DNA from 3 places in the Ramlibacter tataouinensis genome. Region 1 is predicted to be linked to each of the others. Evidence: riboswitches for the same ligand, from Rfam matches in the RefSeq annotation. Region 1 holds a riboswitch; each other region holds the start of a gene.
The links. Region 1 has a riboswitch for thiamine pyrophosphate ahead of thiC (phosphomethylpyrimidine synthase ThiC). Riboswitches for the same ligand answer to the same signal wherever they lie in the genome.
Positions count from the first base shown of each region.

Region 2: it holds a riboswitch for thiamine pyrophosphate, as region 1 does, so the genes downstream of both, UC35_RS00275 (purine-cytosine permease family protein) here and thiC (phosphomethylpyrimidine synthase ThiC) in region 1, are expected to answer to the same signal.
Region 3: it holds a riboswitch for thiamine pyrophosphate, as region 1 does, so the genes downstream of both, thiM (hydroxyethylthiazole kinase) here and thiC (phosphomethylpyrimidine synthase ThiC) in region 1, are expected to answer to the same signal.

Region 1 is NZ_CP010951.1:2,111,243-2,116,285, reverse strand. Features, by position in the region: gene UC35_RS10200 (hypothetical protein) at 266-1,177, shown strand; TPP riboswitch at 1,240-1,359, shown strand; gene thiC (phosphomethylpyrimidine synthase ThiC) at 1,426-3,282, shown strand; gene thiO (glycine oxidase ThiO) at 3,287-4,306, shown strand; gene thiS (sulfur carrier protein ThiS) at 4,303-4,506, shown strand; gene UC35_RS10180 (thiazole synthase) at 4,509-5,043, shown strand, end outside.
Region 2 is NZ_CP010951.1:44,902-49,944, forward strand. Features, by position in the region: gene cysD (sulfate adenylyltransferase subunit CysD) at 1-648, shown strand, start outside; gene UC35_RS00260 (sulfate adenylyltransferase subunit 1) at 648-1,955, shown strand; gene fdxA (ferredoxin FdxA) at 2,026-2,358, shown strand; gene UC35_RS00270 (NAD(P)/FAD-dependent oxidoreductase) at 2,366-3,466, shown strand; TPP riboswitch at 3,534-3,633, shown strand; gene UC35_RS00275 (purine-cytosine permease family protein) at 3,624-4,934, shown strand; gene thiD (bifunctional hydroxymethylpyrimidine kinase/phosphomethylpyrimidine kinase) at 4,931-5,043, opposite strand, start outside.
Region 3 is NZ_CP010951.1:50,458-55,500, reverse strand. Features, by position in the region: gene UC35_RS00310 (arginyltransferase) at 1-528, opposite strand, end outside; gene aat (leucyl/phenylalanyl-tRNA--protein transferase) at 525-1,274, opposite strand; gene UC35_RS00300 (tetratricopeptide repeat protein) at 1,342-2,487, shown strand; tRNA gene UC35_RS00295 (tRNA-Asn) at 3,008-3,083, opposite strand; TPP riboswitch at 3,218-3,321, shown strand; gene thiM (hydroxyethylthiazole kinase) at 3,369-4,199, shown strand; gene thiE (thiamine phosphate synthase) at 4,196-4,843, shown strand; gene thiD (bifunctional hydroxymethylpyrimidine kinase/phosphomethylpyrimidine kinase) at 4,836-5,043, shown strand, end outside.

The DNA.
Region 1 (5,043 bases):
CCTCGTGATGGATGCAGCGCGGCGTGGAGCCCCCTTCGCTTGAGTGCACTGTGCGGGAGGCGGCGACGGCGGGCCGTTGACCGGGGTCAAGATTCAAAAAAAGCTCGCGCGCAACGCGTGTCTGTTTTCAGCTCAACGGGAAAACCCGAGTTCTTGACCGCGGTCAATCAGCGCAAATATTCACAGGCGTAAACCGTGATCGCCGTGCAGGCGTTTCGGCTGCCCGGGCCCAGAAGTTCAGATAACGACGAAGGAGACAACGGTCATGAGGAAGTACAGATTGCTACTGGCCGCCGGTGCGCTCGCATCCTGCTGCCTGGCCGCCTCGGCCCAAACCTGCGAGGGCGGCGTGTATCTCAACCCGCAAGTGATCCGCGGCGAAGGCACGCCGCAGGTCGCCCGGGCGGCGCAGGAACTGTCCGAGTTCATCGGCCGCGGCGGCCTGTCGGCCTCGCCGGTGGTCAACGTCAGCAGCCTCGAGGAGGCCGTGGCGGCCGTCAAGGGGCCCCGGCCGCCCTGCTGGGTCTACGGCAACCCGGTGGTGGGGCTGGCCTCCGGCTACAAGCCGATCGCGGTGAACACCGAAGAGATCAAGGCCGCGATCCTGTTGCTCGGTGACCTCGGCAGCGAGAAGGACCCGAAACCCGTGGAGCTCTCGCAGCTGAAGCCGGATGAACAGGCCCAGGTGCTCGACCGGCTGAGGCAGGCGACCTGCTTCGGCATGCAAAGCGGCGTGACCACGGCGCTGGTGAAGGCCGAGAAGCGCTGCGGCAAGGTGGCCGACGTGCCGCCGAAGATCGGGCTCGGCCAGAGCTACCTGCCGACGAAAGCCGCGTTCGAGTGGCGCCCGGACCGCTGGGTCGGGGTGATCACGCGCGTTCAGGGCGCGCGTTCGGCTTCGATGCACAACCAGATCGGCGCCGATCCGAAGATCCACCACGCGCGCCTGTTCGTCATCCCCACCAAGCAAACCAGCTGGGGCTACGGCATCTATGTGCGGCACGACACCCCGGCCGACGTCGCGGCGCGCACGCTGGCGCTGTTCGACGGCCTCAAGAGCAAGCCGCCGAGCCCCTCGCTCGCGCGCGCGCTCGATGTGGGCGCGAAGTTCGAGTTCGATCCCCTGAAGGGCTCCGAGGTCGACGCGATGCGCGTCGCGCTCGACATGGCGCTTTAGCCACAGATGCCACGGCCGGTCCCGAATGGGACTGGCGCGCGGTCGGCACGCGCCGCTATACTGCCGCTGCTCCGGGGTGCGAGCGGCCCTTCGAAAGAAGGCCGGTATCGCTGAGATGGTGAGTCCAAACCCGTGAACTTGAACCGGTTCGTACCGGCGTAAGAAGAGCTGACAGTGTCCCTGGCCCTCGCGGGCCCCGCGTCCTGCCATCCCTGGAGCAAACGATCACTTGCTCCAAGGATTGGCCCATGAACGCACCCGACAAACTCGTCCAGTTGCTCGCCCTCACGCGCGAGCCCTTCCCCGCCTCGACCAAGGTCCACATGCCCGGGCAGCTGCACCCGGGCGTGCGGGTGCCGATGCGCGAGGTCCAGCTCACCAACGGTGAGGCGGTCACGCTCTACGACACCTCGGGCCCGTACACCGAGCCGGGCGCGCAGATCGACGTGCGGCGCGGGCTGGCGGGCCTGCGCGATGCGTGGATCGCCGCGCGCGGCGACACGGAAAGCTACGAAGGCCGCTTGCGGCAGGCGCTGGACGACGGCACGAAGAACGAGGCGCGCGAGGGCGAGCGCATCGCCGCGCTGCGCGCCCAGGCGGCGGCCCTGCAGCGCACGCCGCGCCGCGCCAGGGCGGGCGCGAACGTCACGCAGATGCACTATGCGCGCAAGGGCATCGTCACGCCGGAGATGGAGTTCGTCGCGTTGCGCGAGAACGGCCGGCGCGAGTGGATGCGCGAATACCTGGCGGATGCGCAGAAGAATGCGCGCCTGGCCGGCAACCCGATGGGTGCGGCGATCCCCGACATCATCACGCCCGAGTTCGTGCGCGACGAGGTGGCGCGCGGCCGAGCGATCATCCCCGCCAACATCAACCATCCCGAGACCGAGCCGATGGCGATCGGGCGCAACTTCCTGGTGAAGATCAACGCCAACATCGGCAACTCCGCCGTGACCTCGTCGATCGAGGAGGAAGTGGAAAAGCTGGTGTGGGCGATCCGCTGGGGCGCCGACACGGTGATGGACCTGTCGACCGGCAGGAACATCCACACCACGCGCGACTGGATCGTCCGCAACTCGCCGGTGCCGATCGGCACCGTGCCGATCTATCAGGCGCTGGAGAAGGTCGGCGGCGTCGCCGAGGACCTGAGCTGGGAGATCTTCCGTGACACGCTGATCGAGCAGGCCGAGCAGGGCGTGGACTACTTCACCATCCACGCCGGCGTGCGGCTGCCCTTCATCCCCCTCACCGCGAAACGCCGCACCGGCATCGTCTCGCGCGGCGGCTCGATCCTCGCGAAGTGGTGCATCTCGCACCACAAGGAGAACTTCCTCTACACCCACTTCGAGGAGATCTGCGAGATCATGAAGGCGTACGACGTCAGCTTCTCGCTCGGCGACGGCCTGCGCCCGGGCTCGGGCGCGGATGCCAACGACGAGGCGCAGTTCGCCGAGCTGCGCACCCTGGGCGAGCTCACGCAGCTCGCCTGGAAGCACGACGTGCAGGTGATGATCGAAGGCCCGGGCCATGTGCCGATGCACATGATCCAGGCCAACATGACCGAGCAGCTGCGCCACTGCGGCGAGGCGCCCTTCTACACCCTGGGTCCGCTGACGGTCGACATCTCGCCCGGCTACGACCACATCGCCTCGGCCATCGGCGCCGCGATGATCGGCTGGTTCGGCACCGCGATGCTGTGCTACGTCACGCCGAAGGAGCACCTCGGCCTGCCCGACCGCAACGACGTCAAGCAGGGGATCATCGCCTACAAGATCGCCGCGCATGCGGCCGACGTCGCCAAGGGCCACCCTGGCGCGCGCGCCTGGGACGAGGCGCTGTCGAAGGCGCGCTTCGAGTTCCGCTGGCAGGACCAGTTCAACCTGTCGCTCGACCCGGAGACGGCGAAGGACTTCCATGACGAGACCCTGCCGGCCGACGGCGCGAAGGTCGCGCACTTCTGCTCGATGTGCGGGCCGAAGTTCTGCTCGATGAAGATCACGCAGGACGTGCGCGAGTTCGCGGCGGCGCAGGAAGGCATGGCGGCCAAGAGCGCGGAATTCAAGGCCGCCGGCGGCGAGATCTACATCCCTGTCCGCCAGGAGTAGCCCCATGAAGATCGGTATCGCAGGGGCAGGCCTGGTGGGCCGGCTGCTCGCCTTCCGGCTGGCGCGCGCCGGCCACGCGGTCGAGGTGTTCGACCCCGCCGCCGACGCGCAGGCGCGCGGCGCCGCCGGCTGGACCGCCGCGGGCATGCTGTGCCCGGTGGCGGAACTGCAATGCGCGGACGAGCACGTGTTCGCGCTCGGGCTGCGCTCGCTGGAGCTGTGGCCCGAGATCGCGGCGCAGCTCGACGTCGATCTCGAAGTGCGGCGCGAGGGCAGCCTGCTGTTCGCCCATCGGGGCGACGAAGGCGCGGCCGCGCGCACCATCGACTTCCTGACGCGCAAGGCGCCGCCGGGCTTCGAGCCGCAGCCGATGACGATGGCCCAGGCGCGCGAGCTGGAGCCGGCGGTGCAGGGCCCGGCGCATGCCTGGCTGCTGCCCGGGGAAGGCAGCCTGCACACGGTGCAGGCGATGCAGGCGCTGGCGGCGGCGGCGACGCGCGCCGGCGCGCGCTGGCACTGGGGCCGCAGCGTCGAGCGGCTGGAGCGCGGCGCACTGTGGAGCCGGGGCGAGCGCCATGCGTTCGACTGGGTGTTCGATGCGCGCGGCGCCGGTGCCCGGCCGGAGCTGCCGGTGCGCGGCGTGCGCGGCGAAGTGTTCACGCTGCACGCGCCCGGGGTGGCGCTGCGCCGTCCGCTGCGCCTGCTGCACCCGCGCCACGCGGTGTACCTGGTGCCGCGCGGCGGTGACCAGGTGGTGGTCGGCGCCAGCTCGATCGAGAGCGAGGACCGCTCGCCGGTGTCGCTGCGCACCACCGTCGAACTGCTGGCCGCGGCGCACAGCCTGGTGCCCGAGCTCGGCGAGGCGCGCATCGTGCTGGCCGACACCAACCTGCGCCCGGCCCTGCCCGACAACCTGCCGCGCGTCGAGGCGCAGCCGGGCATCACGCGCCTCAACGGCCTGTACCGGCACGGCTGGCTGATCGCGCCGGCGATGGTCGAGCAGGCGCTGGAGGCCTTGGCATGATGCAAGTCACCCTGAACGGCGAGGCGCGCGTGCTGCCCGCAGGCGCCACGCTCGCCGACCTGATCGCCGGCCTGGCCCAGCCGCCGCAGTGGCTGGCCACCGCCGTTAACGGCGAATTCGTCCCGCGCGCGTCGCGCGCGCAGCGGCCGCTGCGCGACGGCGACGCCGTCCTCACTTTCCAACCCATCACCGGAGGCTGACCATGGCATTCCAGATCGCCGGGGTCGAGCTCGAGAGCCGCTTCTTCCTCGGCACCGCACGCTACCCTTCGCCCGCCGTGCTGGAGCAGGCGATTGCCGCCTCGGGCGCGCAAGTCGTCACCGTCGGCCTGCGGCGCCAACTGGCCGCTGGCGGCACGCCCAACGACCTCCAGCTGATCCGCGACAGCGGTGTGCACGTCTTGCCCAACACCGCCGGCTGCCACACGGCACGCGAGGCCGTGAACATCGCTCGCATGGCGCGCGAGCTGTACGAGACGAACTGGATCAAGCTCGAGGTGATCGGCGACGAGTACACCCTGCAGCCGGATCCCTTCGAGCTGCTCGCCGCCGCCAAGGAGCTGGTGAAGGACGGCTTCGAGGTCTTTCCCTACTGCACGGACGACCTGGTGGCCTGCCAGCGCCTGCTCGACGCCGGCTGCCGCGTGCTCATGCCCTGGGGCGCGCCGATCGGCTCGGGCCAGGGCCTGCTCAACCCGACGGCGCTGCGCACGCTGCGCGCGCGCCTGCCGGGCGTGC
Region 2 (5,043 bases), 2.1 Mb from region 1:
CTGATCGTGCGCAGCGTCGAGGACTCGATGCAGCGCGGCACGGTGCGCCTGGCCCACCCGGGCGAGTCGCGCAACGCCCACCAGTCGGTCACCCTGCTGGAAGCGATCGAGGAATTCCGCTTCGACGCGCTGATCGGCGGCGCCCGCCGGGACGAGGAGAAGGCGCGCGCCAAGGAACGCATCTTCTCGCACCGCGACAGCTTCGGCCAATGGCAGCCGAAGGCGCAGCGGCCCGAGCTCTGGACCCTGTTCAACACCCGCCTCGCGCCCGGCGAGCACTTCCGCGTGTTCCCGATCTCGAACTGGACCGAGCTGGACGTGTGGCAGTACATCGAGCGCGAGGACATCGCCCTGCCCTCGATCTACTACGCCCACCAGCGCCAGGTGGTGGAGCGCAAGGGCCTGCTGGTGCCGGTGACCGAACTCACGCCGCCGCGCGACGGCGAGCAGGTGCAGACGCGCACCGTGCGCTTCCGCACCGTGGGCGACATCACCTGCACCTGCCCGGTGGAAAGCCCCGCCGCCAGCGCCGCCGAGGTGGTGCTGGAAACACTCTCGGCCGAGGTGAGCGAGCGCGGCGCGACGCGCATGGACGACAAGACCTCGGACGCCTCCATGGAAAAACGAAAGAAGGACGGGTATTTCTGATGTCGGCCCGCGATCTCCAGCAGCCTGCTGCCGTTCACCGTGCCGCCGAGCACGACCATGTCTCGGCCCTGCGCTTCATCACCTGCGGCAGCGTCGACGACGGCAAGAGCACGCTGATCGGCCGCCTGCTGGTCGACAGCAAGGCGGTGCTGCAGGACCAGCTCGCCGGCGTGCAGCGCTCGGGCGAAACCGACCTGGCGCTGCTCACCGATGGCCTGTCGGCCGAACGCGAACAGGGCATCACCATCGACGTGGCCTACCGCTATTTCGCCACGCCGGCGCGCAAGTTCATCATCGGCGACGCGCCGGGCCATGAGCAGTACACCCGCAACATGGTCACAGCCGCCTCCAGCGCCGACGCGGCGGTGGTGCTGGTCGATGCCACCAAACTGCAATGGCGCGACGCCGCCCTGGAACTGCTGCCGCAGACGCGCCGCCATTCGCTGCTGGTCAACCTGCTGCGCGTGCCCTCGATCCTGTTCGCGGTCAACAAGCTCGACGCGGTGGAAGACCCGGAACTCGCCTTCCGCCACATCGCCGGCGCCCTCGCCGGGTTCGCCGAAGCGGCGGGGATTGCCGTGCGGGCGATCATTCCGATCTCGGCGCTGAAGGGCCAGAACGTGGTGGAATCCACGCCCGGCTGGTGCGGCTACGAGGGCCTGTCGCTGCTGCAGTGGCTGGAGCAGCTCGATGTCGCCTCGGCCGAGGCCGACGAGCCCTTCGCCTTCCCGGTGCAATGGGTCGAAAAATTCTCCTCCTCCTCGGACACCAGCCAGGGCCGCCGAGTCTTCTGGGGCCGCATCGCCACGGGCAGCATCCAGCCCGGGCAGGAGCTCAAGGTCATGCCCGGCGGGCAGACTGCCAAGGTGGCCCAGGTGCTGAATCACGTGCGGCAGCCGGCCGAGGTACCTGCCGGCCACAGCGCCGGGCTGGTGCTGGACCGCGAGGTCGACGTCTCGCGCGGCGACTGGTTGCTGGCGCCGGACGCGCCCGCGCCGCTGCTCGAGCTGTCCGCCACCGTCGCGTGGATGGACGACGAGCCCCTGGTGGCCGGCCGTGCCTACTGGGCGCTCCACGGCCATCGCTGGGTCAAGGCGAAGGTCAAGCGCATCGTCCACAGGCTGGACATCGACACGCTGGCCCCTGGCGAGGCGCAGCAGCTCGAACCCAACGCCATCGGCCACGTGGAGCTCGCGCTGCAGGAGCCCTTGCCGGCTGTTCCCTACGCCGATTCCCGCAGGCTCGGCTCGCTCGTGCTGGTGGATACGGCCAGCCACAAGACCTCAGGGGCGGTGCTGGTTCGTTGAGCTTGAGCAAGTAGGGTGGCAGGCGCCGCCCTAAAATCCGGGGGTAGTCCCCCATAGACCCATCACATCAATGACTCACGTCGTCACCGAATCCTGCATCCGCTGCAAGTACACGGATTGCGTGGACGTCTGCCCCGTGGACTGCTTCCGCGAAGGGCCGAACTTCCTCATCATCGACCCGGATGAGTGCATCGATTGTGCGGTGTGCATCCCCGAGTGCCCGGTGAACGCCATTTATGCCGAGGAAGACACACCACCCGACCAGCTCAGCTTCATCAAGCTGAACGCCGAACTGTCCAAGCAGCCTGGCTGGAAGAGCATCACCAAGCGCAAACCCGCGCTGCCGGATGCCGAGGAATGGAAGGACAAGACCGGAAAGCTCTCCGAGCTGATCCGCCCCTAAAGGACTCATGGAAGCGAAGCTCGACCCCGAAGTGCTCAAGACCGCAGCCGCCCACGACGGCCCCATCGAAACCGATGCGGTCGTCGTCGGGGCCGGTCCCGTCGGCTTGTTCCAGGTGTTCGAGCTGGGCCTGCTGGAGATCAAGGCCCACGTCATCGATTCGCTGCCGCATCCGGGCGGCCAGTGCGTGGAGTTGTACCCCGACAAGCCGATCTACGACATCCCGGCGGTGCCGGTGTGCACCGGGCAGGAGCTGACCGACAGCCTGCTCAAGCAGATCGAGCCCTTCGGCGCCACCTTCCACTTCGGGCAGGAAGTCACCACTGTCCAGCGCCAGGACGACGGGCGCTTCTTTGTCGAGACCTCCAGGGGCACGCGCTTCCTCACCCGGACCATCTTCATCGCCGCGGGCGTTGGCGCATTCCAGCCGCGCACACTCAAGGTGGAAGGCCTCGACAAGTTCGATGGCACGCAGCTGTTCTACCGGGTCAAGAGCCCGGCCGACTTCGCCGGCAAGAACCTGGTGATCGTCGGTGGCGGCGACTCCGCGCTGGACTGGGCCCTGAACTTCGCGCAGGACGGTCCCCACCAATCGGAAAGCGTGGTCCTGATCCACCGCCGCGACGGCTTCAAGGCGGCGCCCGCCTCGGTCGCGAAGATGAGGGAGCTGTGCGAGTCGCACCAGATGCAGTTCCTGGTCGGCCAAGTGACCGGTTTCGAGGAAGAGGACGGCCGCCTGCAAGGCATCAAGGTCACCGCGGCCGACGGCGTGACGCGCGTCGTTCCGCTGGACGTGCTGCTGGTGTTCTTCGGCCTGTCGCCCAAGCTCGGGCCGATCGCCGAGTGGGGCCTGGACATCGAGCGCAAGCAGCTCGTGGTCGACACCGAGAAGTTCTCGACCAGCGTCCCGGGGATCTTCGCCGTCGGCGACATCAACACCTATCCCGGCAAGAAGAAGCTGATTCTCTCGGGCTTCCACGAGTGCGCGCTGGCCGCCTTCGGCGCGGCGCCCTTCATCTTCCCGGACAAGAAAATCCACCTGCAGTACACCACCACATCCCCCAAGCTGCACAAGGTGCTTGGCGTGGAAACCCCGGTGTTCGACTGATCGTTTGCAGCGCGTGCGAAGGCGGCGGCCTCGAGGCCGCTAGAATTGCTTCCGCGTGAATCACTCACGCATCCGCTAGGGGTGTTGCGCCGCAAGGCGTGACTGAGACAGTCCCTTTGAACCTGATTGAGGTAATCCTCGCGCAGGGAAGGCAACGATGACCACGACAACAGCTTCTTCTTCCGCGGCAGCAACGCTGCCCGCGAGCTCCGCGGCCAACCTGGCCCTCACCCCCGTTTCCTCGGCCGACCGCCTGTTCGGCTGGCGCGATCACGCGGCGCTTTGGTTCAGCCTGGGCGTCGGCCTGCTGGTGATGCAGGTCGGCGCCTATCTGGTCCCGGCCCTGGGCACCAGGGATGCGTTGCTCGCCATCGTCGCCGGCTCCATCCTCGGTGCCGGCCTGCTGGCCTGGGTCGCCAAACTCGGATGCGACAGCGGCCTGGCCAGCGCCGGCCTGATGCACGCGGTCTACGGCAGCGCCTTCGCCAGGCTGCCCGTGGTCCTGAACATCGTGCAACTGGTCGGCTGGGGCGCGTTCGAGATCGCGGTCATGCGCGATGCCACCGTGGCCATCGCGCAGCAGGCTGGCGCGACGGCCGGGCCGGCCTGGTCCCTGGCGGCAGCGCTCCTGTGGGGCGGGCTGCTGGCGCTGCTGGCCACCGGCTCCATGGTGCGGCTGGTCCGGCGGCTGATCTCGCGCATCGCGCTGCCGCTGGTGGTGCTTTCGCTCCTGTGGCTCACCTGGCAATTCCTCGGCATGGCGCAGTCGCAAGGCTGGCAGGCGCTGTGGAACCGGCCCGGCGAAGGCGGCATGGGCGTGCTGCCGGCACTGGACCTGGTGATCGCGATGCCGATTTCCTGGCTGCCCCTGGTCGCCGACTATGCGCGCCACGGTTCGAGCGGCCGCGCGGCGCTGCGCGGCACCTGGCTGGGCTATGCCCTGGCCAACGCCTGGTGCTACGCGCTGGGCGTGCTGGTCGCGCTGACCCTGCCCAGCCCCGACCTGGTGACGGCGCTCCTGCTGGCGCAGGGCGGCCTGCTCGCGCTGTCGCTGATCCTCATCGATGAAATCGACAACGCCTATGGCGATGCCTACTCCGGCGCCGTCTCCGCCCACAGCCTGGCGCCGCGCTGGACCATCCGGCGCTGGGGCCTGGTGATGGCACTGGCGTGCACGGGCTTCGCGCTGGTGCTGCCCATGCACGCCCTGGAGCCCTTCCTGCTGCTGCTCAGCTCGGTGTTCGTGCCCCTGTTCGGCGTGATCCTGGGCCGGCTGGCGTTCGGGGTCGATGCGGTGGCGCAGCTGGCGCGCGCGCGCCGGGCCAATGCGCTGCCGATCGCGATCTGGTTCGCCGGCGTGGCGACCTTCCACCTTTGCAAGGCCTACGCACCCAGCCTGGGTGCCGCCCTGCCCGCCCTCGCCCTGACCTTCGCGCTGGCCTGGGCCACGCGCAAGAGCCCCCGCTAAGCCGGCAAGGGCAGCAGCCGCGCGGACACCGGCGCGTGGCCGTGGTTCAAGGGACCATGGCCGCCGCCGGTGCGCACGCTCGCGCCGGTCGCGAGCGCGCGCCGCACGT
Region 3 (5,043 bases), 2.1 Mb from region 1:
GCCGTCATTGAGGACATCCAGGATGGACACCATGCGCAGCGCGCCGGGCGAGCCGTCGGGCAGCGTCTCGCGGAATTCCACCAGCCGCGAATTCACCCGGCTTTGCAGCAGGAACTGGGTGTACTGGTCGATGCTGTCGTGGTCCATGCCGCCGCCGGCATGGCGCCCGGTCTGGTAGCGCAGGTACAGGTGGTAGTGCTCGGGCACGAAGCACAGCTTGAGAACGCGCGCCTGAAGGTCGCTGTGGCGGGTCCAGGCCCGGCGCTGGCTGCGGTCTGCTCGGAAGGCCTCACTGAGTACCCGCAGCGGCACGCAGGCCCGGCAGCCGTCGCAATAGGGACGGTAGGTGAACATGCCGCTGCGGCGAAAGCCGCTGGTCACGAGTTCGGAGTAGGCGTCGTTGTGGATCAGGTGGCTGGGCGTGGCCACCTGCGACCGTGCCTGCTTGCCCGGCAGGTAGCTGCAGGGATAGGGTGCCGTCGCGTAGAACTGCAGTGTCTGGAGCGGAAGGTCCTTGAGGTGCGTCACGGCTTTCGCGGCAGAAGTTCGTCCCAGTATACGGGGTCGAATCGCCAAGGCGGAGGTGGTTTTCTCACGCTCTGTGCCACCTGCGCCACGAATGCCGCGCGCGGGATCTCCCGCGCGCCCAGCGAGGCGAGGTGCGCGGTGTTCTGCTGGCAGTCGATCATGCCGATGCCATGGCGGCGGCAGAAGGCCACCAGGCCCGCCAGCGCGATCTTCGATGCGTCGGGCACGCGCGTGAACATCGACTCGCCGAACACGGCACCGCCGACCGACACGCAATACAGCCCGCCTGCCAGCTCGCCGTTCCACCAGGTCTCCACGCTGTGCGCGAAGCCCGCGCGGTGCAGGGCCGCGTAGGCGCGCACCATGCGCGGCACGATCCAGGTGCCCGACTGGCCCGGGCGCGGGCTCGACGAGCAGGCCCGGATCACCTCGTCGAAAGCGCCGTCGATGCGAAGCTCGAAGGAGGGATCTTCAAGCAAGCGCAGCAGCGTCTTGCGCAGCGACCGGTGCAGCCTGAATTCGGCCGGCATGAGCACCATGCGCGGATCCGTGCTCCACCACAGGATCGGCTGGCCTTCACTGAACCAGGGAAAGATCCCGGCCGAGTAGGCGCGGCGCAGGGTGTCCACGTCCAGCACGCCGCCGGCCGCCAGCAGCCCCGGCGCCGGGTGCCGGGTGTCCCACGCTTGCGAGGGATCCGGAAAGGGATCGCCGGGGTCGAGCCAGGGCAGGTTCATCGAGTTCATGCGAAGCCTCGCCAAAGACGGGCGACGCTGCTATTGTGGGGCGTCAGGACTTGCGCTGGAGAACTCCATGCTGCACCGGGCTCATGCTGCGATCGTTTTCGCATTGGCACTGGCCGGATGCGCGTCCGCGCCGACCCGGATGCCGGAGCCCTCGCCGTGGATGGATGAGGCGTTCGGCTGGCAACCCGCGCTGGTGGCCGTTCAACCTGCCGATTTGTTCCGGCTCGACCCGGAGCTGGAACGCAAGCTGGCCGAGCCCGCGCTGCTGCAGGCCAGCACCGGCCAGCGTCTCAAGCGCCTCCTGGGCGTGGTCTTCGGTCCTGAAGGCCGCGGCTTCGCCTACGCGGGCGGCCACTCGACCACGGCAGCCGAGACCTGGCGCAACAAGAGCGGCGACTGCCTGTCGCTTACCGTGCTCACTTACGCCGTTGCGCGCGCCATGGGCGTGTCCGCGCAGATGCAGGAAGTGCAGGCGCCGGCGATCTTCGACCGGCGCGGGCAACTCGATGCGGTGAACCAGCATGTCAACGTGCTGTTTCCTCGCGCCTTTCGCGACGTGCCCGGCGACCCGGCCGGCCGCGACATCGTCGTCGACTTCGAGCCGGACTTCGCCACCGGCCAGCGTGGCACGCCGCTGACGGAAGCCGGCATCGTCGCTCGCTACTACAACAACATCGCGGTGGAACACCTGGCGCGCGGCCGCCACGACCTGGCCTACGCCCACTTCAAGGCTGCCATCCAGGCCCAGCCGGACTATGTCGCGTCCTACGGCAACCTGGCCGTCCTGTATCGCCGGACCGGGCAGGAGCAGGAGGCGGAACGGCTGCTGCGGCGAGCGGTGGCCATGGGTGGATCGACAGATGCATCGCTGCATGAGCTGCACCAGCTGCTGGTGGACCAGGGTCGCATGGCGGAGGCCCGGCAGTACGCCCGGCGACTCGAGGCCCGCCGCGCGGCCGACCCGTACTACTGGATCGGCCTGGGCATCCTGCACCTGCAGGACGACGAACCCCGGCGCGCCATTGCAGCGCTGGAGCGCGCCCGCAGCCTCGCGGCGGGCTTCCAGGAGGTTCATCGCTACCTGGCGGTCGCCTACGCCCGCGCCGGCGAGCCGTGGCGTGCGAACCAGGAACTCCTCGCCCTGGCTTCGCTTGGCGCGGGGCAAGGTGAGCTGTCGGCGCTGCACAAGAAGTTCAAGCGGCTGCAGCCTTGAAGGGCAGTGGTCTGGCGGGCAAAAAAAAGCGGGCCGGTCTAGCCGGCCCGATACCTTGGAGACTTGAGACACACCCTAATGGCAGTACGAAGCTTAGGCTCAGCGGCGGCCTTGGCTTGTAGGAGGCTCAGCAGTGGACTTTGTAGGCGAACACGCCGTGTTGCTGTCGATCCCAGTGGCTTGCGGCCCTGTTTTTCGAGAACTTTTGCACGGCCGGTCTGTGCATGAGGTGTGGACGCTACTAGAGGGTCCCGGAAGCGCCGCGTGGTCCACCGACGCTGCTGCCCCTGGAGCCTGGCGCACCCATCGTGCTGGTATCGGAGGGCCCGGACATGTTGGAACAGGCGGCGAGCAAGCTGATGATGCCTGCGCACAGGAAAAGTTTGGCCATGATGCTGATCTTCTCCATTCAGGTTTGGCAGGAGTGCCACGAATCAAGAACTCGGCTTATATCGCTCCAAAGCGAGTCATAAAGCGAAAACGGCGAGAAGAACGCTCTTCTCGCCGTTGCGCTTGTTATTGGCTCCTCGACCTGGGCTCGAACCAGGGACCTACGGATTAACAGTCCGGCGCTCTACCGACTGAGCTATCGAGGAATATTCTCTTCGGTCTGTGGCAGCTGCCGTCGTACCGTTGAAGCCCTCGATTATAGCCTGAATTCCGGTCCTTACCTCATCCGTCCCACAACTCGTCCGTGAAAAACGGTTCTGCAATTCCGGCGCCATAGAATCGCAGTTGCTAGAGGTGCCCCGCCTGTTGGTGCGGTGGGGCTGAGAAACACTCTTGGTACCTGATCTGGGTCATGCCAGCGTAGGGAAGCACCGCCCTGATGGGCCTTCTTCCGCCGTCGATCCCGGATCCCATCCGCCACAAGGAACGACGTGAACACTTCCCTGACCGCTGCCGATCTCTGGGCCGACATCGCTGCCGTGCGTACGCGCGTGCCGCTGGTCCACAACATCACCAACCTGGTGGTGATCAACCTCAACGCCAACGTGCTGCTCGCCGCCGGCGCCGCGCCGGTGATGGCGCACGCGCATGAAGAGGTGACCGACATGGTGGGCATCGCGCAGGCGCTGGTGGTGAACATCGGCACGCTGGATCCGTACTGGGTGCAGAGCATGGAACTGGCGCTGCGTGCTGCGGCCGAACGTCGCATCCCCTCCGTGCTCGACCCGGTGGGTGCCGGCGCGACGCCGTATCGCAACAAGACGCTGGAGCGCCTGCTGGGCGGCGCCGCGCCGACGGTGATCCGCGGCAATGGCTCCGAGGTGATGAGCACGGCAGGTGCCGCGATCCAGACGCGCGGCGTCGAGAGCAGCGCCGCGGCCGGCGACGCCCTGGGCGCGGCGCGCGCACTGGCTCAGCGCACCGGCGGAACGGTCTGCGTCAGCGGCGCGACCGATCATGTGCTCGACGCCCAGGGGCGCTGGAGCCGGCTGTCCAATGGCCACGAATGGATGACGCGCATCACCGGCATCGGCTGTTCCGCCACGGCCCTGGTCGGCGCGTTCTGCGCCGTGCAGCCTGACGCCTGGCGCGCCACGACGGCAGCCATGGCCCTGCTGGGCGTGGCCGGCGAGATCGCCGCCGAGCGGGCGCAGGCCGCCGGGCAGGGTGTGGGCAGCATGCAGGCGCTGCTGCTCGATGCCCTGCAACTCACCGACCAGGACAGCTTCCAGCGCCGCCTGCGTCTCGAGGTGGGGCAGTGACCGATGGCGCCGCGCTGCGCCGCCATCTGCGGCTGTACCTGGTGACCGACCAGGCCCTGTGCCGCGGGCGCCAGCTGGCCGACGTGGTGGATGCGGCGGTGCAAGGCGGCGCCAGCTGCGTGCAGCTTCGCGAGAAGGAGCTGTCCACCCGCGATTTCCTGGCCCAGGCGCTGGCGCTCAAGACGCTGCTGGCGCCGCGCGGCATTCCTCTGGTGATCAACGATCGGCTGGACGTGGCGCTGGCCTGCGGGGCCGAGGGCGTGCACCTGGGCCAGAGCGACATGCCGGCGCAGGAGGCGCGCCGGCTGTTGCCGCCGCATGTGTTCATCGGCTGGTCGGTCGAAACGCCGGAGGATGTCGTGCGCAGCGCGCAGTTGCCGGTCGACTACCTTGGGGTGAGCCCGGTGTTCGCGACGCCGACCAAGACCGATACCAAGACACCCTGGGGGCTGGACGGGCTGCGCCGGGTGCGCGACATGACGCGCCTGCCCCTGGTGGCCATCGGCGGCATTCACGCCGGCAACGCAGCGGAGGTGCTGGCGGCGGGGGCGGACGGCCTGGCGGTGGTCAGCGCCTTGTGCAGCGCCGACGATCCCTGCGCGGCGGCGCGCGCATTGCACGAAGGAATGACAAGCCATGTTTGACCACCAGTACCCGCGCGTGCTGACGATCGCCGGCTCCGACAGCGGCGGCGGCGCCGGCATCCAGGCCGACCTCAAGACCTTCTCGGCCCTGGGCTGCTACGGCATGACGGCCATCACCGCGCTCACTGCGCAGAACACGCGTGGCGTCAGCGGCATCCACGCGGTGCCGCCGGCGTTCCTCAAACAACAGCTGCAGGCGG